4 regions of the Syntrophothermus sp. genome follow, and region 1 is predicted to be linked to each of the others. Evidence: predicted binding sites of a transcription regulator. Region 1 holds the regulator's gene; each other region holds the start of a gene.

The links. The regulator LexA, encoded in region 1, represses DNA repair genes until DNA is damaged. The targets are predictions, from matches to a motif close to CNAACANNTGTTNG.
Region 2: a site for LexA is predicted at 1,725-1,738, ahead of dinB (DNA polymerase IV). Genes of this name have one in related genera too.
Region 3: a site for LexA is predicted at 2,640-2,653, ahead of HPY90_RS04890 (DNA polymerase Y family protein). Genes of this name have one in related genera too.
Region 4: a site for LexA is predicted at 3,054-3,067, ahead of HPY90_RS02240 (CHASE2 domain-containing protein). Genes of this name have one in related genera too.

The regions. Positions count from the first base shown of each region.
Region 1 covers NZ_JABUEX010000018.1:6,862-15,163, forward strand. The annotation lists gene larAH6 (nickel-dependent malate racemase, LarAH6 family) at 1-997, opposite strand, end outside; gene HPY90_RS07195 (FAD-binding oxidoreductase) at 1,188-2,591, shown strand; gene HPY90_RS07200 ((Fe-S)-binding protein) at 2,635-3,909, shown strand; gene HPY90_RS07205 (tRNA 2-thiocytidine biosynthesis TtcA family protein) at 3,969-4,676, shown strand; gene lexA (transcriptional repressor LexA) at 4,753-5,382, shown strand; gene glnA (type I glutamate--ammonia ligase) at 5,466-6,842, opposite strand; gene HPY90_RS07220 (RNA-guided endonuclease InsQ/TnpB family protein) at 6,960-8,135, opposite strand; gene tnpA (IS200/IS605 family transposase) at 8,165-8,302, shown strand, end outside.
Region 2 covers NZ_JABUEX010000012.1:48,727-55,524, forward strand. The annotation lists gene HPY90_RS16100 (hypothetical protein) at 1-99, opposite strand, end outside; partial or broken gene HPY90_RS16105 (LexA family protein) at 107-217, opposite strand; gene HPY90_RS05750 (hypothetical protein) at 217-507, opposite strand; gene dinB (DNA polymerase IV) at 497-1,681, opposite strand; gene HPY90_RS05760 (SOS response-associated peptidase) at 1,797-2,462, shown strand; gene HPY90_RS05765 (restriction endonuclease) at 2,476-5,097, opposite strand; gene HPY90_RS05770 (site-specific DNA-methyltransferase) at 5,111-6,798, opposite strand, start outside.
Region 3 covers NZ_JABUEX010000010.1:40,655-48,956, forward strand. The annotation lists gene HPY90_RS04880 (DNA polymerase III subunit alpha) at 1-725, opposite strand, end outside; gene HPY90_RS04885 (DUF6504 family protein) at 1,186-1,434, opposite strand; gene HPY90_RS04890 (DNA polymerase Y family protein) at 1,431-2,630, opposite strand; gene HPY90_RS04895 (LolA family protein) at 3,025-3,762, shown strand; gene HPY90_RS04900 (DUF3592 domain-containing protein) at 3,805-4,293, shown strand; gene HPY90_RS04905 (hypothetical protein) at 4,335-4,940, shown strand; gene HPY90_RS04910 (CARDB domain-containing protein) at 5,040-8,302, shown strand, end outside.
Region 4 covers NZ_JABUEX010000003.1:41,407-49,708, forward strand. The annotation lists gene HPY90_RS02220 (DUF1385 domain-containing protein) at 1-129, opposite strand, end outside; gene rpmE (50S ribosomal protein L31) at 332-535, opposite strand; gene HPY90_RS02230 (HD domain-containing phosphohydrolase) at 578-2,122, opposite strand; gene HPY90_RS02235 (MBL fold metallo-hydrolase) at 2,119-2,964, opposite strand; gene HPY90_RS02240 (CHASE2 domain-containing protein) at 3,163-5,043, shown strand; gene HPY90_RS02245 (cyclic nucleotide-binding domain-containing protein) at 5,119-6,471, shown strand; partial or broken gene HPY90_RS02250 (hypothetical protein) at 6,487-6,552, shown strand; gene HPY90_RS02255 (4Fe-4S binding protein) at 6,541-6,951, shown strand; gene HPY90_RS02260 (hypothetical protein) at 7,093-7,524, shown strand; gene HPY90_RS02265 (copper amine oxidase N-terminal domain-containing protein) at 7,555-8,130, shown strand.

The DNA of each region.
Region 1 (8,302 bases):
ACGCTTCATCTAACCAGCGTTCAAAAACCGCTTCCCCCAGACCTTCCGTGCATTCGGCAACCAAGATAACCGCGCCCCCGTCCTTAACTGCTGGTGCCGCCGCGTCCAGTGCTTTTTGGGCCTGATAAAGGTTTATATCCTTGGGATACCCTCCGCAGCCGGCGATGACGATTTCGGCTGGCTCATCGAGCTCTACTATACGCGCGGCTTCACAGAACCTAACCGCCTCCAACCAGGCCTTTTCCATATCACCCGCTACTGCCAACTCGATGCGTTTGTCGGGAGTTGCTACTACGTTCAAGATAAAGTCCACGCCGACCCGATTTGCAGCTTCCGTCATAACCAGATGCACCGGATTGTCCTCGTAGTTACCCAAACAAGCCCTGGGATCGGTCATCATGGCGTGACTGCGGCTTATCAGGCTACGGCTTGCTACACCGGGGAGAACAGACTTTCTTCCCCCCGAATACCCGGCGAAATAATGCAGGCCAACCAGCCCGGTAGCAATCAAGAGGTCGGCTTCGGCTACTTCCCGGTTGACCTCAAGCTCCCACCCGTTCGCAAGGTACCCTAGGCTGACCAGATGCTTGTCACAATCGTGGTTTATTATCCGGTAACTATCACAAATCTCCCTTCCAAAGACGTAAAGGTTATCCTCATGGGTATGACCCCTGTGAATCCCCGTGGCCACGACTAGAGTTATAGCCTCACGGTCTGCTCCGCCTTCTTCTATTTCTTCAAGCAAAGGCGGTAACATCTCCCGGTAAGGGGTAGGTCGGGTAATGTCGTTTACTATAACGACTACACTACGGGGACGGCGTTTTCGCACCATATCTCTCAATCTCTCCGACCCGATTGGCTTCTTCAGGCAGCTCCTCACCATTTCCAGGCCGTCTACCGCCGGTTCGGGGTCCTGCCCGCGCAGAATCGCTTTTACCCGGTCATCGGGAATTTCCACTTCTTGATGCGTTTTCCCATAAGCCAGTCTTACTAACATACCACCAATCCCCTCCAATACACACGCCGTGGCAACTATACCTAATTATATAACAGGCGGTTTGGGCCTCACAAAGGTTAATTTCCAACCTCGTTTGCGCTGTTTGTGCTATAATATCGTAGTCAAGACCTATACGCTCCTTTCCGAACAAACGAACGAGGTCAGCAAATTGGGTAAAGGAGATGAACCGATGGACAAACGCGTCCTCAAGCAGGAAATGTTAAAGATTCTCCAGCCTGAGCAAGTATTGGCAGACGACCTGGATCTGATGTACTACTCGTATGACAGCTCTTTCCTTACCAAACTAGAAAGGGTGTACCCGGATATCGTGGTACTGCCTCGCGCCACCGAACAGGTGCAGAGAATCGTCCGCTTTGCTTATGAAAACAACATACCGGTGACACCTAGAGGCGCAGGCACAGGAGAAACCGGCGGCGCGGTAGCGTTTAACGGTGGTATAGTCATTGATCTTTCCACCTGGGACGAGATTGTAGAGGTTGACGTTTCCAACATGCAGGTGGTCGTGCGGCCCGGGGTCATACATGCGGACCTGAATAACCACCTGGCTAAGTTTAACCTGTTCTTCCCGCCCGACCCTGGCAGCAGCCTGATGTGCACCATCGGCGGAATGGTAGCCAACAACGCCAGTGGCCTGCGTGCCGTTAAATACGGGTGTACCGAACAGTACGTACTCGGTCTAGAAGTAGTGTTGCCGAACGGTGAAGTGATAACGACAGGCGGCATCAGATCTAAAGCTATAAAAAACGTGTCCGGACTGAACCTAACCAAACTCATGGTCGGGTCGGAAGGCGTTCTGGGTATTATTACCAAGATTCGCCTTCGTTGCTGGCCCAAGCCCAAGGCCCGTGGCATCGCCATGGCCGTTTTCCCCAAGCTCGACGATGCCCCGGCTACGGTCTTGGAAGTCTATCAGGCTGGCATACTGCCTTCAGGTATTGAAATACTTGATAAGTCAGCGATAAAAGCTGTAAACCAGTTTAAACCCGAGATCGGTTTACCTGAGGATGCAGAAGCCATACTTTTGTTCGAAGTTGATGGGAACCCGCCCAGCGTTGAATGGGAAGGGACCAACATAGTAGAAATCGCCAAAAGGCGCGCTACCAAGGTGGAATGGGCTACCGATCCCCAGCGAATGGCCAGCCTGTGGGAAGGTCGAAGTGTAACGGCGACCGCGGCGGCCAGGGTTCGTCCTGATGGCAGCCGGGTCTTTGCGGGCGAAGATATAAGCGTGCCGCTGTCGAGAGTAGCAGAAGCTCTGCGTGCCATTCGTTCACTCGGCGAAAAATACGGGATACCGGTAGTCAACTACGGTCACATCGGAGACGGTAACGTCCACACCGCACCGGTAATCGACCCGGAAAACCCGGCCGAAGCGGAAAAGGCCAATCAATTGGTTCACGAGATACACCTTTTGGCCATTGAGCTAGAAGGCTCCACTACCGGGGAACACGGGGTGGGAGCAGTACGCAGACAATATGCTGAGTTGGAACACGGGGAAGCTCTGAAGGTCATGCGCCTCATTAAGAACGCCGTGGACCCGAAAGGCATAATGAACCCAGGCAAGCTTATCTGAGATTATTTAGCCGTTTATATAACCGAGGGCAGGAGGAGTTAAAGTGAAATTTAAGGAGCTACCTCCAGTAAAAGAACAAATAAGAAAATGTGTACGTTGCGGCAGGTGCAGGACGGTGTGCCCTGTCTTCGCCGAAGTCAAAAACGAGACCGTGGCTCCTAGAGGTCATGTTTTTATGGTACAGATGTTGAGAGACGGGGTAGTCAAACCGGATTCAAAAGTCTATGAACACCTCAGTAAATGTTTGTTATGCGAAACCTGTTCAACTTTTTGTCCATCTGGCATAGACATACACGAACTCAATGCCGCTGCCAGGTCATTCATCACCGAAAACCAAAGCAATCCCGGTAAAAGACTTGTGTTTGACACGCTGTGGACCAGCCCAAAGCTTCTTCGGGCCTCCACGGCTTTTATGTGGAGTGCAAACGTCACTGGTCTGATGAAGCTGGCCCGAGCCTTGCACCTAACCAAGGTTCTACCCGGCGATCTTCCGAAAGCCGAACAGATACTGGACCGGGTCCCTTTCCGCTCGGCCCGCGACCAGCTGCACGAGACCATACCGGCTCAAGGGAAGAAGAAGCTGAGAGTAGCCTACTTTCTGGGCTGTGCTACCAATCTTTTGCATCCGGAGGTGGCCTTGGCTACGGTAAAAGTCCTCACCCAAAGTGGTTGTGAGGTAGTCATCCCCAGGGACCTCAAATGCTGCGGTCTTCCCCACATAGCCAACGGGAAACTCGGTACTGCCCGTTCCTTGCTTCTTCACAACTTTGAACTCTTGAGCAGAGCTAAAGTCGATTATATAGTCACTGACTGTGCTTCCTGCTCTTCGGCTCTATCCGACAAGAACGTAAGGTTTGTGCTGGGGCAGGAAGAAATCGATGCGAACCTCGCCTTGACTGCGGGTAAGGTAGTAGACCTCACCGCTTTTCTGGTTAACGTTCTTGATATCGGACCCGGCAACCTAGTCAAGCGATCTGAGCACCGTCTCACCTATCATGATCCCTGCCATCTGGCCAAAGCTCAGAATATCAGGAAAGAACCGAGGGAATTACTAAGGCTAGTTCCAGGGGTAGAACTGGTAGAAATGGCTGAACCCGACAGGTGTTGCGGCGGGTCGGGCACTTTTGCTTTGACCCACTACGACATGTCCATGAAGATACTAGATAAGAAAATGTCCGCTATCAGAAACACCGGCTGCGACACAGTAGCCACTTGCTGCCCGAGTTGCTCCATGCAGCTCGCTTACGGGTTCAGGCGAAGCCGGGTTAATGGCAAAGTCGTACATCCGGTCGAGCTCCTGGCCCAGGCTCTGCCTTAAAAGCCAGCGCCTTTCAGCGTGGGTTTTGGGGAATCCGGTGGGAGTTGAACTGGCTATCTATGGCACGTCTAGAAAAAGAATTATTCCACAAGGTTAAACGTGCGAATTTAAAGTATCAGATGATTGGTAACGGAGACCGCGTAGCCCTGGGTTTATCTGGAGGCAAAGACAGTCTCGCGCTCCTCCATGCCCTGATACAACTCCGGCGTTACACTCCCCTTCAATTTGACATCATTGCCATCACCGTTGACCTGGGGTTTGGTTCGGACCACAATGGGCTGAAACAACACTGCCGTGAACTAAATGTACCTTTAATCGTGGAACCGACTAACATAGGCAGAATAGTGTTTGAAGAACGTAAAGAAAATAGCCCCTGTTCCCTGTGTTCAAACCTTCGCAAGGGCGCGCTGCACCGCGTAGCCTTGGCCGAAAACTGCAACAAGGTTGCCTTAGCCCACCATTTGGACGATGCTGTAGTAACCTTCTTTATGTCTATGGCTTATGAAGGACAGGCCCGCTGTTTCAAACCCTCGAGTTTCTTGGATCGCACCGGTCTTACCCTGGTTCGTCCCCTGGTTTATGTACCAGAAAACCTGATAATCAGGCTTTGTAAAAAACTTAACCTGCCGGTTGAGTCCAATCCCTGCCCTGCCGCTGGCCAAACTAAACGAGCTCTCATACAGAAATGGCTAGCGGTGTTAGACAATCATCACCCTCAGGCCAAGCTTCACTTCTTGACAGCCATAGAAAAGCTCTACTGGCAATGAGCATCACACGGACGAACACTTGTTTCTGCTGGTAGCCTGTGGTATAATTTTGAAAACTGGGCAAGGGGGTATACCCATGGACAGAACCGACGTTACGACCGATCTCAACGAACGGGAGCAAACGATACTCAGTTTTATAAAAGAAGAAGTACGCCGCAAAGGCTACCCTCCCTCGGTACGAGAGATTGGCAAGGCAGTAGGATTGAAGTCCAGCTCTACGGTCCACGCCTATCTCTGCCAATTGGAGGAAAAAGGCTATTTAAGGAAAGACCCAGCAAAACCACGAGCTATCGAGGTACTTGACTCGGGCTCTGCCCTCTCTGACCCGCAGATAGTGGAAGTGCCGATAGTAGGTAAGGTTGCTGCCGGTACGCCCATTCTGGCTGCCCAAAATCTGGACGGATCTCTGCCCTTGCCCTTAGATCTTCTTGGATCGGGGGAGCATTTTCTTCTCACGGTTCAAGGCGACAGTATGGTAGAAGCTGGGATTCTGGAAGGGGATATTTTGATTGTGAAGTCCCAACCCCGGGCAGAAAACGGGGAAATCGTCGTGGCTATGATTGAGGATGAAGCAACGGTCAAACGTTTTTTCAAACGAGACGGGTACATCGAATTACGCCCCGAGAACAGTCACATGCAACCTATTATCGTAACTGGTCAAGTCGAAGTCATAGGAAAAGTCATTGGCCTAATTAGGAAATTCTAACCCAAATTGACGAAAATTAGGGACGGTTCTCATTTTGCGCAAATCACGCAAATTGGGGACCGTCCCTAATTTGACTGAAGGGATTAGAACTTTGCAAGATACTCCTCTATCTCCCATTCGTGCACGCGACCCCGGTAATCTTCCCATTCCACACGCTTCGCGTACATGAACCGGCTGAAGATGTGTGGCCCCAGAGCATCCTGGATTACCTCGTCGTTGCTCAGTTCTATTAAGGCTTCTCTCAAAGTACCCGGCAAGCTTTCAATTCCTGCTTTTTCCCGAGCCTCCAGGTCCATTTCGTAGATATTCTGGTTCACCGTTTCCGGTGGGTCCATCCGTTTTTCGATCCCATCCAACCCGGCCCGAAGAATAACAGCCAAAGCCAAGTAAGGATTACAGGAAGGATCCGGGTTACGTAGTTCCATCCTGGTCCCTATTCCCCGCCGAGCCGGGATCCTGACCAGCGGGCTCCGGTTGCGGTAGGACCAGGCGATATAAACCGGCGCCTCGTACCCAGGTACCAAGCGCTTGTATGAGTTGACCGTAGGGTTCGTTATGGCAGTCAAAGCCTTAGCGTGGTGGAGAATGCCCGCTATAAAATGAAGAGCGGTTTGGCTCAACTGGTCCGGGGTATTCGGATCATAAAACGCGTTTTGTCCCTCTTTGAAAAGCGAAATGTGTAGGTGCATTCCTGAACCGGCAATACCGTATATCGGTTTAGGCATAAAGGTCGCATGCAACCCGTGTTTCTGGGCTATTATTCTCACTACCGAACGGAACGTTACAATTTTATCCGCAGTATTTAAAGCTTCGTCATACTTGAAATCTATTTCGTGCTGGCCAGGGGCAACCTCGTGATGAGAGGCTTCAACTTCGAATCCCATTTTCTGCAAAGTCAGCACCATCTCGCGGCGGGCATTCTCCCCCAGGTCTACAGGTGCCAGGTCAAAATATCCGGCCCGGTCATGCGTCTTCAAGGTAGGCTTTCCTTCCTCGTCTTTTAGAAACAAAAAGAACTCCGCTTCTGGACCGACATTCATAGAAAAACCGTGCTCCGCAGCTCTGTTTAAAGCGCGCTTGAGTGCGTACCGGGGGCAGCCAACAAACGGGGTATTGTCTGGGTTGTAAACATCGCATATAAGACGCCCGATTGACATCTCCTCCCCTAAAGTCCAAGGAAAGATCATGAACGTATTGGGATCAGGCTTGAGATACATATCCGATTCCTCAATCCGGGCAAAGCCTTCGATAGATGACCCGTCGAACATCAGTTCTCCGTCCAAAGCTTTTCCCAACTGCTCCCGGGTTATGGAAACGTTCTTAGGAACGCCCATTATGTCGGTAAACTGCAGGCGGATAAACCCAACGTTATTCTCTTCAGCCAGTCGTATCACATCATCTTTTGTCACTAATCTCACCTTCCAGCATAATTTACTAAGATAGACTAACACAGATACCATGTATACTCAAGTGACACTCTCAATCCCCTAAAGGGGATGAGCTTCTAAGAAACGCCAGAAGATTGGCCTGTTTCTCACGAAACCCCATTGCTGGGTGGTTGACTCTTCTGGTTTTTCTTAGACCACTTTGGCCCGTGTCGCGGCGACTACTACGTTCCGGGTTTTCCCGGGTCGTAGATACGTGATCTTACTGGGGAACTCGATTTTTTCTCCATAGGCAATGCGGTGCATGTTGGTAGCACCGACTACATCCCGGTGACCAACGAAACCGCACTTCCTGCATTGCCATGTTCTGCCCTTGGGCTTTTGATGATGGCCGCATACCGGACACCGGCTGGAGGTTCCCCTCTCCGTCCCGGTGAAGCTCTCGATGCCGGCCGCTTTTGCTTTGTGTTTAAGATATGAAATGTCTTTCCCGTATTCCCATTGGCTCATGCGCTGGTTGTGTTTTCTTCCGCAGCGGTTGGTGCGAACGCCGTCAGGATTACCGATGTACAGCGTTGTGACGCCTTGTTCTTTGCAAAAATCAATGACTTTCCTGGTGCCTTTATGACGCAAATCCCTAATTTGGCGACTAGTTTTAACCGCAAGTTCGTTCTTAGCTTTCTGAAGTTTTCGCCAACGGCGGGAACCTTTTTGGCATCTGGCTTGCATCCTTGCCAGTTTGCCCAATTCTTTGTCCCGATATCGCTTAATAGAGCGAATACCTCTGCCGGATACCACCACAGCATGACCCGTGTTCGTTACCACAGCGGCTTGATGAATCTGCCCGAGGTCTACGGTTGCCTTAGCTTCCCCTATGGTTTTCTCGATCTCGACTGGAATGGCAACATGCAGTTCATACCCGTTGTTCCACACGATCTTGCAGGCACCGGCATTTTTGGGAAGATCGACCTTTAGCACGATTGACTTCCGACCGCGTCCCATAGGAAGAACAACTCGTCCAGCTTGAATGGATACGGCTTGTTCCGGCCAATACAAAGGATAAAACCTTTTCGTTTTGTAGGGATACCGCATTTTAGGGTTATTCTTTTTCACTTGGCGAGTAGTATCCACGTTGGCAAGGAAAGCGTGACATATCATCTGAATCGTTTGGCTATGAAGCGCATACCGCCCCTTGGCGGCTTTCTGGAGGTCGTCGCGGTTGGGCCATCTGCTCCCACTTTGTCTGGCCTCTCGGTGGATTTGACAACAGTCATTCCACACCCTGGCGGCTTCCATCTGAGCTTCACGAATTCGGGCTTTTACGCTTTGCGGTATGTTGTTCAGCCGGTAGATTCTTACTGTCTCCACATGGTATATTATACCAAAGGAGTGATGGTATGCAAAACGGGAAAACCCGGTGGACACATTATAATATAGCTTATCGATTTGTATGGATTCCAAAATACCGCAGGAGGGTACTTACAGGTGAAGTGCAAGCTGAAACGAAACATCTGATAGGCAAGTGGTGCGAACGA
Region 2 (6,798 bases), on a different contig from region 1:
CCTTATTCCGCGTGGAATGCTAGGATCTCTTTGAATGTAGCCTAAGTCTTCCAACTGCCTGAGAAGCAAAAATGTTGTAGCCGTAGATCGTAGCCCCAATTTTTTGCCTATTTCTCTTGATCGTCGGTGGGTAACCTTTTGTCTTCAGGTGTTCCTGGATAACGGCCAATATAGCCCATTGCTTTGGAGAAATGCCTTCCAAGGAATATCCCTCCATTACTTTTGTCTGAATTGGCTACAGGCTTGGCTTAATGAACATCCACGACTGATGATTTTCATAAGTCCTTCTTTCCCGACAAGTCGTATAATATCAAGCGCGTGAATACGTTGTGGTACTCTTCTCTCCAGGCTCCCATACCGGGGAATGCTGACCACGCACCCAAACCGGGTTTCTTCGCGGCCCTGGATCTCAACAAAAAACCGGCACTCGCCACAGGTGTGGGCCGCTTTTTCCCGCATCTCGGGCAGGATTATACGGTGGCTTTCCCATAACTTGTTACTGCTCATTTATGACACCAGCCCTGGTCAGCGAGCTTGCCCTCATGATTGTCCCTTTCCCCCAGCGACAGTTGATCCGGTCGCAGGCTTCTTCAAGCCGGCGGACCTTCTCCCGATCGACGAACAGTTGGAGTTGATCGGGCGCCTCTTTTCTCAGCTCCCCCAGCCCTACCCCGACCATCCGTACCCGCCAACCAGGTGACCAGTGCTTTCGCCACAGGTAAACTGCCGCCTCATATATGTCTGCCGCCAAATCAGTGTAATGCGGCAGGGTTTTAACCCGGCGCAGAAAAGCCAGGTTGGAGTCGCGCAGGGTTATTGCCACCGTCCTTCCCTTGTAGCCGTGTTCCCGGGCCCGGGCGGCCACGTACTCGGATAGCTCCAGGAGCGGGACCAGGACTTCTTCTCCGACGTAATCCCGGGGCAGGGTGATCTGGTTGCCCATGTTTTTGTATTCATCCAGGGTGTTTGGGTCAACCGGGCTGTGGTCGATCCCATTGGCACAATACCAGAGGATTTCTCCATACATGCCGAACCGCCGGTGCAGTTTCTCTTTTGATGTCCTGGCCAGCGTTCCAATGGTGGTAATGCCCATGTTTTTGAGGTGCCGTTCGTAGCGCGGCCCCACCCCGAACAGCTCCCGTACCGGCAGCGGCCAGAGTTTTGTCGGCACGTCCTCCATCGTTAAGACCGTCAGGCCGTCGGGTTTTTGCAACTCGGCTGCCATTTTGGCCAGCAGTTTGTTCGGCGCGATCCCGATGCTGCAGGTGATGTCCAGTTCCTCGCGGATCTGCTGTTTTATTTTCCTGGCAATCTCCACCGGCGGGCCGAACAGCTTCTCGCAGCCGGTTACATCCAGAAAGGCTTCATCAATAGAAAACGGTTCGACCAGGGGAGTGAATTCACGGAAAATCGCCAGGACACGGGTGGAATACTGGACATATTTAGGGTAGTCAGAGACGCGGAATATCCCCTGGGGACAGGCACCTTTCGCCTCGGAGACCAGCATCCCGGTTTTCACGCCGTATTTCTTCGCTTCGTATGAGGCCGCGATGACGATCCCCCGTCGCTTGTCGGGGTCGCCGGTGACGATCACCGGTTTCCCTTTCAGCTCGGGCTCCAGGGACTGGTGCACAGAGGCGAAAAAAGCGTTCAGGTCGCAGAGCAGGATTGAGCGGGCCACAGCAAACACCCCGTACACACGTTCTGGTAAAATTATTATATAACGAACATTTGTGCGGATCAATGGGATGGGTTATAATATTAACAGGAAATGGGTTGTTAGGGAGGTTTTATTGGTGTGCGGAAGGTTTACTTTAACGGCTGACCGCGAAACGATCGCGGACCATTTTCATGTTGACGTGAGCGAGATTGAGCACCAGCCGCGTTACAATATTGCGCCCGGCCAGCCGGTACCTGTTATTTCTGGCACCGCTAGGGAACGCAAAATTACTATGATGCGGTGGGGTCTGATCCCTCGCTGGGCGAAAGACGTTTCCATCGGGAACAAACTGATCAACGCCAGAGCGGAAACAATTGATAAAAAACCGGCATTCAGGGAGTCATTTCTTCGCCAGCGCTGTCTGGTCCCTGCCGACGGCTTCTTTGAATGGAAAAAAGACGATGGGAATAAGAAAATACCTTTCAGAATAGTCCTTCCAGACAGAAAGTTGTTTGCCTTCGCAGGGATCTGGGATTCGTGGGTATCACCAACCGGTATCAAAGTAGATTCGTTCAGTGTTATCACCGTTGAAGCCAGCGGTGATATGGTCTCGATCCACGAACGGATGCCGGCAATCCTGGCCGATGAAGAAATGCAGGCACTGTGGCTGAACTACCGGAACGCTGTTGAATTGAAACGGCTGCTTGTGCCTTACGCCGGCCAGCTGAAAGCATATAAAGTGAGCCCGCTGGTCAACTCGCCGGTGGTTGATGATCCGAGATGTGTTGCTATTGTGCAGTAGTAGTGACAGAACTTTAAGGCAATAATTCGTCTATGTTGTTAGCTATCTTATAGTTCACTCCTAGAGTTTCAAAATGTTTTTCCCCACAGTCTACTTTACGCCGTTCTTTGGGAGTAAGCTCGTTACGGTTTGAAGTTCCTTTTGTTTCTCTGACGAGATAAAGTCTTTTTTCTATTTCGTCAAACTGATTTTTTTCTTCTACAACTATAGCCCAGTCAGGGTTATAATCACCAACGGGGGTTGGTACCGTGAACCAACCTGGAAGTTTGACGTAAAGCTTTACATCTTTTCTCTGTTCTAGCCCTTTGGCAAACTGTTTTTCTATGTCAGATTCATAAATAACATGGTCGTATATAGATTTTTCTGCCGGGATAAGATATTGCTGATTCTTTTCAATGTCTTGGAACAGCTCCATCATGTAATAATCGTTAATTTTGGTGTATTGAATGCCGTTCACCAAATGGTCGGCGAGCTTTTCTTTGATAATCCGAATTACAGTTATGGCAAACTCATGCGGGTTTTTAACAGCCGCATCCTTTTGTTTCGTCCTTCTGAGAATTTCCAGGACAGTGGGACGCGTAAGCTTTGTCTCATCCTTAATCCATTCTACTATGTTTGGCAGCGGGTAACGGCCACTCAAGTCTTCTGCCGCGCCGCCGCCGATATAGCGGGCCTGGATATTGGTTTCATCAATCATATCCACCTGCGCCTTTTGAATCACAATCTGCGGAGAACGGATAACGGCCTTATCTAATTCTTTCACACAGTCGTCAATTAACCGCTTTGTATCGACCTTAACAGCATAGCAGGTTTTATGTTTAATCTTTTCCCAAAGCTCTTTGAATTCCGGTGTGAGCATATATTCCTTACGCAGCCTGGCAATTCCCTTTTTCCGTGCATCCGGTGGAGGCGGCGGGACATCTCCAGGACCGTACTCTTCCAGGTATTCCGTTTGCAACTTGGACACATAGTCTTTGTAACTCTCGTTGGCAACAACAGTAAGTATGTTAACCTGCTCATCCCTTATCCGCTCGCCTTCCTGATTTACAGCAAGGCGCACGCCCCGGCCTATTTCCTGTCGCTTCTTGATGTTAGAAGCTGTTTGGTTCAAAGTGCAAATAATAAATACGTTGGGGTTATCCCAGCCTTCTCTAAGGGCGGAATGAGAAAAGATGAAACGGGTAGGCTCACTAAATGACAAAAGCCGTTCCTTGTCGCGCATAATCAAATCAAAAACAGCTTTATCGTTTTCCATTGATTTTTCGGTCTTATATTCAGAGAAATAACTGCCCTGCACCGCTTCCGGGTCAACGTCTTCCCATTCCCTATACTTTACCTTAAGCCGGTTAAACTCTTCGACGAAGAGACGGCGAATGATACCGTCAGGTGACAAATAATTCTCCACCCGGTCGATGAAAAACAAAGAGAGAACTTTAATTCCCTGGTCCCGCAGGCGGCGCTGAGTGCGGAAGTGTTGTTCGATAGTATAGGCTATTTGCGCCCGGAAAATAGCCTCCCGGTTGTCTCCCCGGGCTTCACCTGTTTTCATCTCCACGCCGTTGCTGAAAACAATAGTACTGGTCCCCGGGTTTATCTCTTCTACTACAAATGATTCATACTCCTGCCGGCCTGTTTTGTCTTTCAGGTTGTCGCCGGGTTTAACCGTAACAGTTGCTTCTTTTACGGTCCCATTTGCCATCTGCTTATGCACTTTAACCTTGGCGCTAATACGGCTTTTCTGGACGTGGATTTCTTCCAGTTGGACAAAAACATGGTTGTAATTGTTCTCCTCAATAACAGAGGCAACTTCAATGCGTTTAACAAGACCTTCCTGATATGCCTGGGCTGGAGTAAGCCGGTAAACCGGGTTATACGGGTTACGATGGGTGGCACTATAACGCAAGGCAAACAATGGGTTTAACCGGGTCAGTGCTGACCTGGCAATGTCGCTTTCCATGTTTTGTGGTTCATCTAAGATTAAAATGGGCCGGGTAGCTTGAATCAAATAGATTGGCGTTTCCCCCTGAAGCCGGTCGGTTGCCTGATTGATGACATTAGAATCCTTGTTAAAAGAATCAATTGTCATCACCATAATTTCAACCTGGTTGCTCAGAGAAAATTGACGTACCTGGCTTAAATTTTCAGATTGGTATTCGTAGTAGCGGTAAGGTTGGTTATGATACAGCTCCCTAAAATGCTGCTCGGTAATCTTCAGGGTTTTGAGAACGCCCTCCCGAATAGCTACAGACGGCACGACAATAATAAACTTAAGAAAGCCATACTGCTTGTTTAGTTCCAGCAAGGTTCGCAGATAAACGTAGGTCTTACCTGTTCCCGTTTCCATCTCCACAGAAAAATTGGGGAAGCAAACTACCTGCAAACCACTGGCTGTTTGAATCTCCCCCTCTATGTATTTAAGCTCGCTATCTGCTGGAATTCCATTGGCTTGCTGCACTTTTTTGAGGTTGTCCAACAAAAAAGCTTCGCTAATTTCTAACCTATTTGGAACAGCCGGCAAACCGCCCATCTCGAAACCAAGGTCCGAACTTACGAATTTATGTCCTTCAAATAACCTGGTAACAGCTTCAATTGCCCTTAATTGATAATCTTGATTAGCATCAAATTTGAACTTCATCGAGCCACCCCCGTTATATAGTCTTCAGGCGGCATTGAAGGGCCAAATTCGCCTTTGTAGTGTCGTCCAGAGCTGTATCCAGACAGATAAACAGGTCATCTTCTTTAAGGGAAAGAGGTTCAAGGGCCTCTAAGTGTATCTGTTTATCCAGGCAAAGGTAGAAAAACTGGTCACGAACTGGGTCTGTAATGCGAAAGACGGTGTTTCCGGTAACATTTTCTACCTGTTCAATCTGGGAATTTAGGTCGTAACCCTCTTTGAGTATCACTTCGTATATAACGTCAATATTGCGGTAACCATCTACTAAGGTAGTCTGGAATAATGATAGTTGTTCCAGGTATTCGTCGGGATTGTTGCCGGTATAATCCTCCCATTGCTTGAAGTTGGAGGGAGCCAGTTTAAAGACTTTGAAGCCCACGCCTTCCATTGGTTTTGGGTCATCACCATAGCCGCGAATAACCCGGCGGATGCGTTCTTTGCTAATACTAGCAATTGTGGGAAAGCTCGGGTTTCCAGTAGGTTCAGGGATTTGAACACAAATAAACTTTCGATTTCCTTTATCCTCCAAATTAAGTTCTAATACCGCTTGTGCAATTGAACACGAACCCGCAAAAAAGTCGAGAACAATATCGTGACCTTCCGGATTAGTTGAAAGTTGAAGTATTCGCTTTAGCAAACGAACAGGTTTAGGAGTATCAAAAACAGTCTCTACGCCTTCCATGATTTTTTTTAATTCTTGTTTTGCTTCTTGATTATCACCATATTCTTTACGAGTCCACCAAGTTACAGGTACAACTCCTTCCTGTACTTCGGCTAAAAATCTTTTTAACCTAGGAACATTATTTCCTTCAGGACCAAACCAAATACGGTTATCGACCACAAGTTCACGAAAAGTTTCTTGTGGAATACTCCAACTTCTTCCTTCTGGGGGGTAAACAACTCTCCCAGAAGGAGTAGTTATTGGGTAGTCGTAAGCAGCAGAATAGGTTTTGGCTGATAAATCACTAGAAGTCCAAGGACCACGGGAGTCGTTATCAGGATTGCTATACCGAGTGTTTTGTTCTTCAGTACGTGGTAGCAACCTTCTCGACCAACCTATTGGGTCATCTTTAGTAGTTTTAGCTCTTCTTGCATAAACTAAAATGTAATCATGCATATCGGAAAAATAGGTTGCGTCATTTTGCGGCGATTGCTTTTTTTGCCATACGATACTTGCAATAAAATTTTCTTCTCCAAATACCTCGTTCATCAGCATACGCAAATTATGAACCTCATTATCGTCTATGCTGATAAAAATGACACCATCCTCGCGTAAAAGTTGACGAGCTAAAAACAATCTGGGATACATCATTGAAAGCCAAGTCGAATGATAACGCCCATTAGTTTCTAATTTACTGGTCATGTGATTGCCGTTCCCGTCTATTTGACCGGTTTGTTTTAAATATGCATCAAGAGGTTGTTTATAATCATCGTGATAAATAAATTCTCCACCTCTGTTATACGGAGGGTCTATGTATATCGTCTTTACACGGCCAAAATACGGCTTCAAAAGCAGTTTCAAAACCTCCAGGTTCTCTCCTTCAATGAAAATATGATTTGCCTTCTCAAAGTCAATAGACTCCTCAGGACATGGAATCAGGGTAGCCCAACTGGAAGTTTGTAGGCTTTTTATAGCTTCCGTCTTTCCTGCCCAGGTGAAAA
Region 3 (8,302 bases), on a different contig from region 1:
TCCCGAAAAAGCTTCTTCATTTCCCGTTCTGGCTTGAGATGGTTCTCGGCATTGAGCGGGCGTTCCGGGTGTACCTCGTACACCCGGGTTAAGGTCCGGACGCAGGTCAGGATGTCGTGAACCTTAAAGTCCTCCGGATACGCGTAGTGGACGTTGTTGGTGGCCACCACGCCCACCCCCAGTTTCTCAGCCAGTTCGGCCAGGTTCCGGTTTAAGGTCCTGGTGCCGGGCAGGTAGGTATCTTGCAGTTCCAGGTAGAAGCCGTCTTTTCCCCATATCTCCAGGTAAGTTAGAGCCGCCCGGTAAGCGGCATCGTAATGGCGGGAAAGTATCAAGGCCGGTATTTCCCCTTTACGGCAGCCCGAAAGGGCAATAAGCCCTTTCGCATGTTTTCTCAGGGTGTCGAGGGTTACCTGGGGCTTGCCCCGGGGGTTTCCCAGGTGGGCTTTAGTCAAGATGCGGCAGAGGTTCCGGTAACCTTCTTTATCCTCGGCTAAAAGGGTAAGGTGGTATCCCCCGGCTACGGTCACCTCCGCCCCCTGGATAGGCTTTATTCCCGCTTTTTGGGCTTCTAGCTTGAACTGGACCGCGCCGCACAGGTTGTCGTGATCGGTCAGGGCCAGGGCCGGCATGCCTGATTCGGCTGCCTTCTCTACCAGGCTCTTGATTGAGCTCCCCCCGTCCAGAAATGAAAAACAGCTGTGCACGTGAAGATGCACGAACATCCTACCACCTGCCCCAAGAACGAGCCACAGATGAACTCAGATAAGCACTGATTAACACAGATGTTTATATTTGACGCTGATTAACGCAGATTTTTTAATAATTAATGCATACGACTTAAAATTGCGAGGAATGCGGTTCATTTTCTGGTAGTGATACCGCTTGGTGTATATAAGGGGGGTTGCGTAAATCAGCGTTTAAATCAAAAATAAATCTGTGTTCATCTGCCCGGCACTCAGCTGACTGACATTGTAACATGCCACTGGTTCCCGAAAACCCTAGCCGCTAATCAAAGACTTGAGCTGAGTGCCGGGTCAGTGTCCATCTGTGGTTTACTTCCGGAGCAGACCCCCATGACATCTGGCGGTATCACCACTAGAGAATGGAAACCTCGGATTCTTTAGAGAATCTTCAATTAAGGAAAATCAGTGTGCATCTGTGGCTAGTTTTCGGACTTATCCGTCAATCGTAGATCTTGTACAGGCTCCAGCCCTGGCCGGCACCATCGGAAAACAACTCTAAAACCATCCCGTTCTCGAGCTCCAGGCGGTAAAAAAGCTTGGGCGGCTCGCTCTCCCACCAGCAGCCGGTATCGTACCACCGGTCTAGGATAACCGCCACCTCCACCCACCTGCCCTTCCACTTTACCTTCTGGGGCTCCCCTTCTTCGTTTTCCATCACTTCTAAGCCTTGGAAAAGCAGCCGACTCACCTGGTCTCACCCGAAAAACGCCAGGGATCCCAAAAGGATAAAACCTCTTCCCTGCGCCCGATCTTTACTCCCCGCGAAATCATACCGGGATATTTTTCGTTCAAGGCCAAGGCAACAGCTGTCAGGTCATGCCGGGGCCTGGGCTTAAGGTCAAAAAGATCCTGCTCAGCCAGTTCCCAGTCGTAAAGCGATGAAACCTCTACCCTCACCCCAACCACGGGACCGGTAAGAGTCAGTTTGTCTAAAAGCAAAACCAGGACTTCATACAGCTTCCTTTCTTCCCGGTATCCCCACGGTACTAACCGTCCTTCCTCACATGTATCCTCCTCGGATGCCAGCGCCAGCTTGACAAAGCGGCATCCCTTTCTCCTGGAATACAGAAAAAAAGCCAGCATCCGGGCCGATTCCCGCAAAACCCGGGCTATTACTCCCCTGCTTTCAGTTTCCCCTTCCAGGCCGAAAGCCAAAGCCAGCCTGCCCGGAGGGTAGAGGTTGACGAGGGGAGTGTCGTCAAGCCCGCGGCCGTGCCGGTAGACTGTATAACCGTGTTCTCCCAGCATCTCCACCAGTTCGTCTAACCGCAGGTCCTGCAGTTCTCCGTAACTTTTGAAACCTAACTGGCTCAAGGCATCGAGAACCTTCGGAGGCAAAAGCCAATCCATGGTTATGGGAACAGTTTTCATAAAATACTTTTCCTGGCCAGGAGCTGTCTCGAGGCAATAGAAGCCGGAATCACCTATCGAGCCCGCTTGCCAGAAGGCACGGGCCAAAAGCCTGGCCACGAACTTGTTCCTGCCTATTCCTACCAGCACCGGCCCCCAGCTCCTATCCGGTCCCAAACTCTTTTTCAGTTTTGCTATTTCCTTTTTGATATTGCTTCCTGTAAGATCAAAAAAGCATTCTTCATCACTAACCGGTTCGATGATAGGGGAAACCCTGGTCAGAGCCTCTAGATAACGATTACAGGCTCCTTTGTACAGGGGCTCGTCATAAGCCAGAAAAAAAGCATCCGGGCACTTGCCTTTCGCTTCGGCTACGGGTAACCCTTCCAAACCGTACCCTCTCAGCTCGGGCGAAACCCCTGTTACCCGCCCCTCACGGAATATGACCAGGGGCTGCCGGCCAAGCCAGGGATGCTTTCGTCGGGCCCACCCGGCATAAAGATAAGGGAAAAATATGCAGGCCACTCTGCTCATAACATCACCCAAACATATGTTCGTATGAGTATTTTATAACGGTACCCTGAGCGTGTCAACCTGGAAACCTTTTTCATCTTTGATTTCACTTTAAAAACTACTTCCGAAGAGCCGGCGGCTGCCTGTTTGCCTGTATGTAGCGCCGAGGCCAATAATGGCCACAACATATTAGGTTAAGACTATGCGGCTGACCCTTTTCGCCGTGATATCTGATTACTAATTCCGAAAAAGCCTGCGTAAATCAGCGTCTGAATCATATTTAAATTTTCAAATCGAGATCGGATTTGACGTTTTTTTGACGATCTCCCGCTATAATTTCCTTCAAGAATTTTGCGGATTTCCTTCCCGTATTCGGGAACCGCAAGTTTTGTTTTTACGAAAGGGAGGTCGATCTATGTTGAAAAAGATTCGGGTCTACAGCGCAGTGTTGCTCGCGATGATACTGTGTTTTTCTCTGACCGGGTGCGGCCCAGGCGAATCCAAGAACGAGCCGCAGGGACAAAGCAATCAGCCTTCCACCAAGACGCAGGTCAGCGAGCCGGCGAAGGAGGAATCGCTTTCCGATGTCTTGGCCAAAGGGCAAGGGCTGAAAAGCATGTCGTATGAATTCATTCTGACAACCCCCCAGGGGACTCAAACCGGAAAGGTGTGGCTCGACGGGAATCGCCTCAAGACCGATTCCACTATCGAGGGCAAAAGGATAGTTACTTTTTTTGACCGCACTACCAACACCGTCATTACTTACTACCCCGAACAAAACCAAGCCGTCAAGTTGTCCGCAGGAACAGATTCGAACGAGGCCCCTTCTCCCACCGACTACACCGGAAACCTCAACCCCAATAAAGTAAAAGTAATCCGAACCGAGATCTACGACGGGGCACGCTGCAAGGTCTTGGAAATGATTGCCCCGAGCAGCCAGGGAGAGAAGGTCCTGCTTTGGGTTCGCGAGGATCTGGGTTTGCCTGTCAGGGTTGAAACTACCGCCGCTTCAGGAGAAAAGACAATAATGGAATACAAAAACATCTACGTGGGTTCCTTGCCGGCCGATACCTTCGAACTCCCTCCCGGCGTCCAAGTTACGGATCTCAACAGCATGATGAACAAGCTCCCGGTCAACCTCCCAAATCGGTAGCACGCCCTGCAGAGGGATGCGGTTAAGGAGGAACCACGTGTCATGGATGAAGACCGCAACCGAACAAAGGAGATCCTCGGCTTCAGCTTCATAATGCTGGCAGGCCTCGCGGTCACCATATGGGGGGGCCGCATCGTCTACCAGGCCTTGGCCAGCCTGTCCTGGCCTTCATGTCCGGGGCGGGTTGTGTCTTCTCAGGTAAAAGACATCAGCCACGAGCCACGAGACGGTCCTTCCTACTGGGCGGAGGTAGTCTACCGGTACACGGTTGACGGTAAAGAGTACACCTCGGAAAACGTTTTCTTCGGCCAGTACAGCTCAGGCAGTCCTGGCCCGGCCCGGCGACTGGTCGACAGGTACCCGGAAGGGAAAAAAGTAACAGTGTACTACAACCCCGACAACCCGGCGGAAGCCGTCCTGGAAACCGGATTCTCGTGGGCTACTTTTGGAGTTTTGGTAATTGGTCTTATTTTTGCGGCAGTCGGAGCAGGTGGTATTTGGTACATGCTCGCTGCCGCAGAAAAAAAATAAAGACGCGAAAAGTTATAACTGAGAAAGGAGAGGATGAATGAATGCGGGGACACCTTTGGGCGATCATAATCCTTGTGGTGCTGTCACTAGCGGTACTCGCGGGCTGTGGCTCACCGAAACAGGAAGCGCAGCAGAACGAAACCGGTGCGGTTCCTGAGTCTCATCAGCCTTCAAACACGTGGCCCGAATGGTCCGGTCCCCAGAGCCTAGGCCCCGGCGGGACTTTGCCGGAATTATGGCACGTTGATTTCGTCCATTTTCCAAAGGTAGGTTCAGCCCACTGTTATAAAATAGGAATCGATTCCGAGGGCAACTGGGGCAATACCAACATCGAGAAGGGTAAACTTTCGGACCAGGAACTGGCTGCCGTAAAGTCGGCTCTGGCCAAAATTAACTGGTCCCTGGTTCCCCTGTGGTCCACGAAGGACTACGTCGCCTATACCGCGACTCCTAAATCATGGCCGTTTCCCAGTGACGAAAACCCTTACTACCAGGTTATGGTGTGGCTGGGACAGACCCAGAACTCGCCCCCTTACGATGGCCGAGCGGTCGTGGCCGATTTGAAGGCACCGTGCCCGCCAGAAGTCAAAGAACTGATAGACATATTGAAGCCGCTGCAGGAAAAATACGAACCCCAGCTTCACTGAGGGGTGCTGGGCTCGAGTCATGGTGGCTTCACCTGCCGATTGGCAAAACTTATCAGGCAGCACGGATAATCGTTTGCTTTTAGGAAAGGAGGGACGCTTATGCTATTGAAATTGCTGAAGAGACGCGGTTCAGCGGCCTTTTTGTCTTTTGTGACGTTGGTCTCCCTTTTGCTCTTTCCCTTTACCGGTTCTGCCGGTGGCGTATCACCGGACGGCTCATTCTCTGTCGTTTCTCCGAGGGAAGGGGAGACTCTTCTGGCCGGTCAGTCTTGTACCGTTGCTTGGACCTATACCGGCGATGTAGGGCGATACCTCCGGATTCAGCTTTATAAGGGTGGCTCACTCAAGACCACCATTTCTTCTTACACGTCGGCCGGCAGTGACGGATCCGGGAGCTACTCTTGGAAGGTTTCTTCTTCCCTGGCCCAAGGTGACGATTACCAGATAAAAATCACAAGCGTATCCAAGAGCACCATTTCCGCTATGTCGGGGGCATTCAGCGTCAGGCCGCAAAGCCAGTCTGCCTCTCCCCCAACTAAAACGTCTGCGACCCCGCTGGATGTATCAAAACTCCTGCCCTCAGTGCAGGAAAGACAGGACCTCTCTCGAGCCTCCGATGAAGAAGAACCGATACCCTCCTCAGCCGCCCAGACCGGACCTGACCTGACCATAACCGAGATCAAGATGCAGCCGAATCCCGCTAATCTAGGGGCTAATGTTACCTTTTCGGTAACGGTCAAGAATTCCTGCAACAGCGCCTGTCCCGCGGGGGGTACGGTCAAGGTAGTGTCTGCCGGGGTAGTTAAAACCAAAAACCTGCCTTCGCTTAATGCCCAGGCCAGTTCTACCGTCACCGTAGCCGGGGTCACCTTGCCCCAGACCAGCAAGGAGGAAATAACCGTACAGGTAGAACCGCCTTCCGGCACGGTTGACATCAACCCGACTAACAACAGCCGGCAGTACAGCCCTAATACCCTGGAACCGGACCTCGCGGTGACCAAGATCTTAACAGATCCCTCGGTCTCCGCTCCTGGATCGCCGGTTAAAGTCACGGTGACGGTTAAAAACCTGGGACCCGGCTCCTGCCCAGCCGGGGCGGTAGTGAAATTAACCGGAAGCCCCGGCACTCCGGAGGTCACTCAAACTTCTCCTGCCCCGATGGCCAAGGGGTCGGAGCGCCAATTTACGTTTACCAACTTCCCGATGCCGTCGAAAGCTACCGATAGCCTAACAGCTGAGGTTCTACCCCCGCCTGATGTCAAAGAAGTTTCAGCAAGCAACAATGCCCTGAGCCTTGCGCCCAGCTTGCCGTCTTTCGATCTAACCATAACTGCGGTCAAGATGACCCCGGATCCGGCCAGCCTGGGGACGAGCGTCACGCTATCGGTAACCGTCAAGAACGCCGGAAGCACTCCCTGTCCGGCCAACGGCCAAGTCAAGGTCACTTCTGGCGGCACGGTCCGCCTCAAAAACATGTCTTACCTTGCGGCCCAGGCCAGTGCCACCTTCTCCGTAGGTGCGGTTCCTTTACCTACCGCTGGCAGCCCAGTCATGACCATCCAGGTGGAACCGCCTGCCGGTACGGGTGATATCAACCCGGACAACAACAGCCAGCAGTATACCCCGAACATCATCAAACCGGACCTCACCGTGACTGGTATTTCCACTAGTCCCTTCAAGGCCGCTCCCGGAGCGCCGGTCAAAGTGACGGTCACGGTCAAGAACCTGGGACCCGGTACCTGCCCGGCCGGAGCCACGGTGAAGCTTACCGGAAGCCCAGGAGCCTTGTCATTGCAGACTGTATCCACGCCTATGACCAAAAACTCTCAAAAACAGGTGGTCTTCAACGGTTTCCCCATGCCCTCCAATACCACCGACAAGCTTGTCGCCCAAATATCGACGCCTTCTGGAGTAGGCGAGGTCTCGACGGCCAACAACAGCGCGAGCCTGCAGCCGAACCTCCTCCTGCCGACCGTGGAGTTCATTTCCCTCACCTCCAGCGGTTACTGGTCGGCAGGTGGCGGCAAACCGGCTCTGGGTGACCCTATATTCTTCAAGGCCACCTTGAAAAACACCTCGAACTACCAGATAACCAACCTTCCGGTGCAGCTCAGTTACCAAGGTCAGACAATTACCACCACTTATGTCAATATCAACCCGAAGAGCTCAGTCACTACCGAGTTCAACGTGGTGGTACGACCCGGAGCCCTACCTCCGGGCCAGAACACGGTCACCTATACCGTCACCGTCAACCCGCCGGGATCGGGAAGCCTGCTTATCTCTCCGGCGACCCTGAGTAAAACCATCACCCTCGAGGTGCTCAAAACCGGAACTGTGTATGCTCTGATCCGCCAGCCCGACGACAGCATCTTCGACCAGGGGGGGTTCACCGTCACCTGCAGTGCCGGATCTTACTCCCAGGAAATAAACACGGGAGAAGCCTCCATCGCTGTCTTCCGCGATGTCCCCATCGGGGTTAACCTGTTGGTAAAAGCCAGCAAGCCCGGCTATATGGGCTATAACGGTCAGGACATCTTCAGCGGTATGCTGATCTCGAGCAGTATGAATGTCAAGCTCTACCTCACCAACATGGGGAGTGCCGCGGTCGGGGCCAAGAGCCAGGCTACCGGCAATTTCCTTTCCGGAGTGACCGTGGAGGTTGTAGGAACAGGGCAGCAAGACATGACCACCCAGGCTGGACCCGCCAGCTTCAGCCTGCCGGCCGGCACTTATACCTTCCGCCTCTCCAAGCGGGGCTTCGCACCTACTACCGTAACCGGCACAGTGAGGGCAGGACAGGTGACCGACGTGACCGGCACCTTGAGCTATACCACCATGACCACGGTAAGCGGTAGAATAGTAGATCAAAATGGAAATCCCCTGGGCGGCCAAAAGGTAGACGTGATCAAGTGGATTAATAACAGCGTCGTTGCCTCTACCACCACCGACAACAGCGGCAGTTACACCGTAACCTTCGACAACCACAATGTAGATCCCATGTACCTTAAAGCCGTTAAGGGCAACGCCAGCGGCAGGTCGGAACCGGAGTGCTTCTACCCGGGCTTGAGGTACCGGGTAGACTTGGTCGTGTCACCGCCCCCGCCGCCACCTCCGGCTTCGGGCTGGCATGAAATCAAGAAAAAGGGGTGCGCGCGGGCTATTGCCGCCAGCGTTCCCGACACCTTCTTCACCCAAGGGTGGGATGTCAGTACCACTTTGGGTATTTTCGGCATCCGCCTGAAGTACCGCAACGAGTATTCGCAGATTGCCGAACTCAAGGTTGAGTTGGCCAGCGGTCCGGCTGCCATTTACAATGTCAGCACCGAGTACAACCCGGGGACCGTGCTGGGAGAAACGGCTTC
Region 4 (8,302 bases), on a different contig from region 1:
CCCTCGTAGCAACGGCCATTTAAATACCGGGTTTCGTTCCGCATAGGCGACGGTTCTTTTCTTCTCGGCAACTATGCTCCCATCTGCCTGCCTTACTGCAACTGCGTAGCTGCGTGGCCCCCTCATCATTACTCCTTCGATAACGGCCTGCCCTCCATAGTTAAAAGAGCTGACGACCGAATGCAAACCCACACGCAGCTGGCCTACCCGAGGAATAAAACTATTCTGGAATAAATATCCTTGTTTCCGGGGCAATAGTACCAATCCTTTCGGTCCCCTTCATGATTACGGAACTATCGTCTAAAAAGAATAGCAGAGATGATCCCTGCTATTACTTGAGCCCGTATTTCTTCTTGAACTTGTCTACCCTACCGCCTGTCTCCACAACCCTTACCCTTGTTCCGGTATAAAAAGGATGACACTTCGAACAGATCTCGACCCTCAGGTTCTCCTTAGTCGAACCGGTCTCAAAGGAATTACCGCAAGCACAGGTAACGGTAGTCCTGAAGTATTTGGGATGTATCTCTTTTTTCACTTTCTCACCTCTTCTCCTCCCTTGGTAACGGAGATAATTATATCAGGTGGGCCTGCCAAAAACAAGATTACAGTCTTCCCAAACCCGGCTGGCACAAAAATACTCATAGAGTTTACGGTCTAGCTTGCCCTGCTCCGCCATCCTGCCCAGTATTTTTAAGGCCTCGTCCACCGAGATCGCCTTTTTATAAGGACGGTCATCGGCAGTCAAGGCATCGAATACGTCTAGAATAGCCAGTATCCTAGCTTCTAACTCTATTTCATCTCCCTTAAGCCCCAGAGGATAACCTTCCCCATCCAGGTACTCATGGTGAGATACTGCCAGCCTCGGGACATCCTTTAATTTTCTAGTGAAAGGCACCTTCTCCAAAAGCAGGCCGGTCATTCGCACGTGATCCTCCATTATTTTTCTCTCTTTAGGGGTCAAGGTCCCGCGGGGAACGGTTAAGCATTCGACTTCCTCCTCGGTCAGCCAATTTCTCAGGCGCCCCTCCCGGTCTATGTAAGTTTCCTTGCCCAGTCCCCTGATCTGGCCCGCCAGGGTCTCGTTTACCACACATGTGGGATCATTGGCAACAAGCACCAGCCGCCGCGCATTTTCTACCTTCTTTAAAATGTTCTCCTGCTCCCGGCGGAATGTTTCCCATGCCTCCATATCCCCCGCCCGCACCGCAGCCAGTTCTCGCGCCAGGCTGTCTGCTCTTTCTTTCTCCCTGATGTAATCCAATCTCTGCAAAACCAGATCCAACCTGTTGCCTAAACGAGTAGCCTTGTTCATAACCTCTAAAGGAGTAGCTACCTTCCCTATGTCATGTAACCAGGCAGCCATAACTAGCTGGGTAACGCGGTCATCGTCGAAGTCAGGAACGTCGCCATTTGTCCTCTTAACTTCGTTCAGGTACCAGGCAAACCTTCTAGCCATTTCCGCTACCCTGCGGCTGTGAGTCACGTTGTACGGGGTGAGAGCATCGATGGCAGTAGCCATAACTTCTACCAAGGCTTCAAATAACCGTTCGATCTCTTCGATAAACCTTATTTTGGTCAAAGCGGTTGCCGCTTGGGAAGCCAGAGCCGTTACCAACCTCTCATACTCAGGGGAAAAAGGCACGACCTCTCCCTGTTCGTTTAGGGCGTTGATCAACTGTAAAACCCCTATAACCTCCCCTTCATAATCGGACAGGGGTACTACCAGCGCAGACTTGGTACGATAACCGGTCAGAGCATCGTACCGTTTCGGACCGGAAAAATCGAACTTGCTGCTGCTGTACGCATCCGCGATGTTTACAGCCCTTCCGGTCAAGGCCACGTAGCCTGACACGTTGTCCGGACTCATAGGGACCGAAGGAAGGCTTATGGTCTCGCCCCTACCTCCCTGGTGGAGCCCGAGGGTATCATTTTGCATTATTTTAAATATCAGGTAATCGCCAACTCTCAGATACAGGGTGCCAGCATCCGCTCGTGTGATTCTACGGGCATAGGTCAAAATCATCTCGAGCAGCCGGTTGTCATCCTTCTCGGCAGTGAGGGCTATCCCGATGTCAATTATCCTCGTCAGATCGTCCCAGCCAGCAGTCTGCTCCTTCTTCACAGCGAAATGACCATCCCTTCCCTGGCCGCCACGCATCGCGGATACTCTTTTTGCGCTGCTTTTTGTAAAGCATCCATGTCATCGTCATTCCGGTAAACAGCATGGTGAAACAATACCAGCATGTCAGCTTCAGCCTCCCTGACTAGCCGGACCCCCTGCTGCCAGGTCGAGTGCCCCCACCCTTTTTTTGAGTTCTTGCCCCCCAAACCCAGGTATTCCTCTTCCGTAAAGTTGGCGTCATACACAACAACATCGGCCTTCCGTGCAAAGTCAATCAGACCCGGATCGAGAAAAGGGTAGTCTTCGGTGTCCGTCACGTAACACAAGGATCTTCCGTCATGGTCTACCCGGTAAGCGAGGCAGCCTCCCGGATGATTGATGGAAATCGTTTTTACTGTGATCCCGTCACTTATGGTTAGAATTTCTCCCGCCTCTACCTCTTGAAAACGAATATCAGCAAACATGTCGCTGAGATGTACGGGAAAATACGGCTCTGCCATCTGTCCCTGCATAAGGTCGAGTAAACTATGTTCTCCCTTCCTTTGGCCGTAGATGACGAACTCATTGCCATCGACAAACGCGGGGTAAAAAAAGGGGAACCCCTGAATATGATCCCAGTGAGTATGGGTAATAAAGACATGACCTGAGATTCTACCCCTGCTATCCATCAGTTGCCGCCCCAGATGATAGATGCCTGTGCCCGCATCCATAATCAACAATGTTTGTCCAATCTGAACCTGAACGCAGGGGGTATTGCCCCCGTACCTAACCGTGTTGGGGCCCGGTACTGGCAAGGAACCACGAACCCCCCAGAAGACCACGTCAAATCTAGTTCTGTTCAAATCCCCACCCCTGTCTTGCCAAATTGATTACTGCTGCCTGTGTTTTACTATGATCCTGACATGCCATGGTTTTTGACATTGATTATACACCAAAATTTGTTCGAATTTAGTCGACAACTTTTTTATGTAAAATTGGCACGCGGACAAAGGACATGGAAATTTGGCGTAGAATAACTTGCTTTCGGAGGTGCATTTAGAGTGGATATTATAATACATCGCTTGAAGCCCCTGGCAGCGGCTTTTTTTTTGGGATTGTTGGTCTTGGGTTCCTGGTCCTTAGGTGCCTGGAATAATCTAGAACTATCGACCTATGACACCTGGTTCAACTTGCGGGGTATTGAGGACCCGGGGTCAAATATAGTCATCGTCGCCAAGGACGAAAAATCTATACAGGAGTTAGGTCCCCTGCCTTGGCCTCGAACCATCCACGCCCGGTTACTGGACAAGCTAGCCTCTGCCAAAGTCGTGGGAATAGATGTCTTGTTCGATGCCCCTACTTCACCAGAAAACGACCAAATCTTGGCTGAAGCCATCGCCGATCACACCGGAGTTGTGCTGGCCTCTATGTTCAGGTTCGAGCAGAGTCCTTCCGGGGAATGGACACAATCCCTAGCGGTTCCCCTAGATGAACTGTCAGAAAAGTCCTCCGGCATAGGGTTTATTAATATCCCGGCAGACAAGGGTAATACGGTTCGCCGGGTTACCGCAGTCGACACCAACACTCTTGGCCCCCAAAAACCGCTACCTTCGTTCAGCTTGGCGGTAGCTATGGCTGCTACCGGTAGTTCCTTTGCAGACCTGAGAATAGAAGCAAACGAAGTACACGCGGGTCCTCTGACCGTTCCTATCGACAGCAATAATCAAGCACGTATCGATTTCTTCGGCCCCGCCCGAACTTTCCCCACGGTCAGCTATGCCGACGTCCTTGACGGCAATATCTCCCCCTCCTTCTTTAAGGATAAGATTGTCCTGGTCGGCCTTTACACCCCTACCGTTAAAGAAGACTACTATGAGAACCCGTACACCCGCAACAACTTGATCCTGTCCGGCCGCCTCCCGGTTCCCGGGGTCGAAATCCATGCCTCGGCCATCAAATCGTACTTGGAAGGCAGATTCTTCCAAGCTGCCCCTGCCTGGGTTAACCTAGGATGGTTAGTCTTGTTTTGGTTGCTGGCTGCAGCGGCAACCGCTAAGGGCTCTCCCTGGAAGCGGCTTCTGGTGGCTTTGGCCCTGTGCTTCCTAGTACTGGCTGTAGCCTACGGGCTTTGGTACAAGTTCCATTATTGGGTTCATGCCGCTACCCCCGCAGCTATGATCATGGCCGCTTATCTTGGAACTACTGTGCAGGGGTTCATTCAGACCGAGCTGGAACGGCAGCGAACTAGAGCCATGTTCAGCCGGTACGTCTCCCCCGAAGTGGTAGACGAGATCATGAGCGGGAACCGGAAGGTTGAATTAGGAGGAGAAAAGCGCGAGATTACCGTTATGTTTGCCGACATCCGCGGGTTTACCCCCTACAGCGAACACAAAGACCCGGCCCAGGTCATATCCAGGTTGAACGAGTACCTGACCGCGATTACCGGCTGTGTGTTGGAGCATGGCGGTACCCTGGATAAATACTTGGGAGACGGGGTCATGGCTTTCTTCGGTGCCCCGGTTCCGCGGGAAGACCACGTGGAGCGAGCCATCAAGTCAGCAGTGGCTATTCAAGAGCAGGTAGAAAAGCTGAACCGCAGGTGGACAGGGCTCGGGGCTCCCCCGCTTCTGGTAGCTTTGGGAATAAACTCGGGCCCGGCAGTCGTCGGTAATGTCGGCAGCCCTGAACGCATGGAGTATACGGCTATAGGGGAAGACGTGAACCTGGCTTCGCGCATGGAGGCCTTGAGCAAGGTGTTCAGTACTCTGATCGTAGTTTCAGAGCGCTCCTACCGCCTGCTTCCTGAAGGCAAGCTCAAATCCTCACTTCGCTATATAGGCTCGGAAAGGGTAAAGGGATTCTCGGAGCCGGTAGCCTGCTATACATTAGCGGACCTAGACCTTTCCTTCGAGCTCTCGGAAGAGAAGGAAGGATACAAATAGAAGGGTGAGTTAGGGGGTGAAGTTCTTGCAATGATACATCGAACATAGCTAGCAAATAAGCGGAGGTGGGATTCATTGGCATTAGATGAAATTGCTCCGGAGATACAAAATCTTGAAGTCTTTCACGGGACATCCCCGCAAACCATAGCGGAGGTACTCCCCTTGAGCACGACGCTCACTTTTGCCCGCGGCCAGACTATTCTGGCCCAGAACGCGCCGCCGAACAACCTCTACTTTCTCTGTTCAGGGCGAGCCGAAGTGGTGCTGCATGATGACAACGGTCAAAAGGTAGTCCTTGCCCAGATTAACTCCGGCGAGCACTTTGGGGAAATGTCACTCCTTACTGGGGATCCGACATCAGCATCCATAGTCGCCGCAGATACGTGTAAAGTGTTAGTTATCGCCCCCGAAGGTTTTCGCTATCTGCTAGACCGGGTGCCGCGCTTCCGGGAAAACATACTCAACACCTTGTCTCTGCGTCTGAAAAAGGCCAACTACGGGGTACTCGAGGCCCACGCCAAGGAAATGGCCTTGGCCGACATGCTGAGCGACAGGCAAGGCAAGTATGGCAAAATAGTTGGACGGAACCGGGAGGTCAAAAAGATCCGGGATGATCTTCTGAAGAAATGGGCCGATTCTAAGTCCCCCCTCTACCTGGTAGGAGACAAGGGCACAGGCAGGGAGCTCGTAGCCCGTTCAATCCACCGCTGCGGTTCCCGTAAAGAACGTCCTTTTATCGCCGTCAACTGCGAGGATCTGGTAGCGGGAGGGGCTGCTGAGAAGCTTTTTGGCCAGTTTGGCTACCTTGAACTGGTGAACGGAGGAACCCTGATGCTGAAGAACGTCGAACTCCTATCCCCTTCTGTCCTGGATAAGATATCTGAGTTTCTTAAGCACCCCTTGGTCGATGTCAGGCTCATATCTGCTTCTAGTGAAAAAGGTTATGATAGCGGCTGGCTACACAGGCTAGCTTCGGAAACCGTATCCCATCTGTTCGCCAATGTCGTGGGCATCCCGCCCCTACGTAACCGCAAGCGAGACATCCCCGAGTTGCTCAACCATTTTCTCAACAAGTACTCCTCCATACACAACCGCCCGACCCCGCTTGTAAGCAAGGATGCCATGGAAAAACTCTTGCTTTACGATTATCCTTACGGCAACGTTCAGGAGCTGGAAGGAGTACTGGAACGGGCATTTCTACTGGCTGAGGATAACTCAATATCCGGGGAACATATTTTCCTGGGTAAAGTCGAGGAAAAGAACGGCTGGAAGTATAACCTCCTCCAGCTCAAACCGGTGATACAGGCCATTCAAAAGAAGATTTTCCCAGAAGGTCTTCAATGGGCAGTAACTGTGGTCTTCGCCTATATCCTGGTTTCCTGTTTCACCGGCACGGGGATTGGCCCTTCGGCCCAATCCCTGGTCTAATCGGTATGGTGGCCCGGCCTGGCCCTTTCAATCGCTCTATTTGGACGGATCTATTGTTCTGTTTGTCCCTTGTCCCTGATTGCTCGCAAAATCCAGGACGGCCTCCGGCTAAACCGCCCGGTTCCCGAACTCCTCAAGAAATACGATTACCTCCTGGTGACTTTCCTCTTCCTGCTCATTTTCTGGGTGGAAGAGATTACGGATATGCACCATTCATCGGGGGCCACCGGTTTTCTCTTACTTGCTATCCTCATCGGAGCAGTGGTGACAGCGGTGATTTTCCAACGGCAGACCTGGTGCCGCCATATCTGCCCTCTAGGCGGCATGGTAGGGGTGTGCTCCTTGGCAGCACCGCTCGAACTGCGTTCCAATACCGAGGTGTGTATGAATAAGTGCACGAGCCACAGCTGTTATAAGGGCACGGATGAAGCCCCCGGGTGTCCGGTTTTCCAGCACGTGCCGTTTATTGACAACAACTAGGTATGCAAGCTGTGCCTGAAGTGCGTACGGGCCTGCCCCAACGGTTCGGTAAAGCTCAACCTTAGGCCTCCCGCCCGGGATATCTGGACCACGAACCTGGTCAACCGCGGGTTCATCGTCTTCGTCGCCGCTTTTCTGGCGATGATAGTCCCGCTCGTCGTTTTCGACCGCCTGCGGGGCACGATAAGCCCAGGTGCGTGGTTAATCCGGTTCACACTGGCTTACTGGGGAATCACCCTGCTGGCCTGTTTCGGAGCCTGGTTATTCGTCAGAAAACGAATGAATGGCGAAGACTCCCTACCGGCTGTCCGGACCCTGTTTTCCTTAGTGCCCTTGGCTCTTGGTCTTCACATCGCCTATCACCTGCAGTTTACCCCGGTCTTGCCAGGACTGAGCTTAAAAATATGGCAGCAGTCCCCCGGCAGCGGAAGCGGGACGGAATTGGTAAGGTTAAACATCCTGCAGGGACTGGATGCTCTGGTAATACTCACGGGGCTCGTCATCTCTTTCGTCTGTGCTTGGAAAGTCTGGCGGTCGAAGAAAGAAACCGCTGAATTTGTAATAAGAAAATAATAATCTTTTAAGGAAAAGGAGGCGTTTCCGATGAGCAGTACGACCTTTGACAAACTGGCGGTCTTTATAGCTGGATTTCTGGTAGGAGCTTTGTTGTTCGGTTCAGCACAGGTCTGGGCGGGCAATTCCATTAAACTGTACGTTGACGGGGAAGAAGTCAAATGTGACGTTCCGCCCCAGTTCACAGGGGGACGGGTCCTGGTCCCCATCCGGGCCGTGGCAGAAGCCTTCCAAGCTACGGTGAAATGGGACAGCGCGAAGCAAGCGGTCATTATAACCAGCAAAGATTACGAGCCGATTCCTTGCCCCGAGTTTTCAGGGGCTGTCACCGTAACTAAGCCCGGAGCGTATCTTAATTTCAAAGTGGACCGGAACCAGCTTCCGGTCTCTATGAAAGGCTTTACAAAAATAGCCACCCCCGCAGTGGATCAACCTACCGAGAAGATGTTCGGCTATTGGATTCGAGAACAGCAAAACTTCCCGCTAGAGGACTACGACGACCTAAATGGAGTAAACGAAGCGGCTCCTTCGCGTTACTACCTCATTATTCTATTCGACCAAGACAAGCGCCCTCTCGGGTACCAGCTAGTGGACATGAATAAATAACGGTAGCTCCACCGCCTCGATGGCAACAAAGTAAAGGGGGGAGATTGAACCGTCTCCCCCTTGGCCGCTGGTGCAAGACCGAGATATTGTTTTCTTTGGACCTTCTACATCCTCCCGATCACTCAGCAACTCGCGAAGCGTTCCCCTCGTCCAAATCTTCGGAGAGATTATG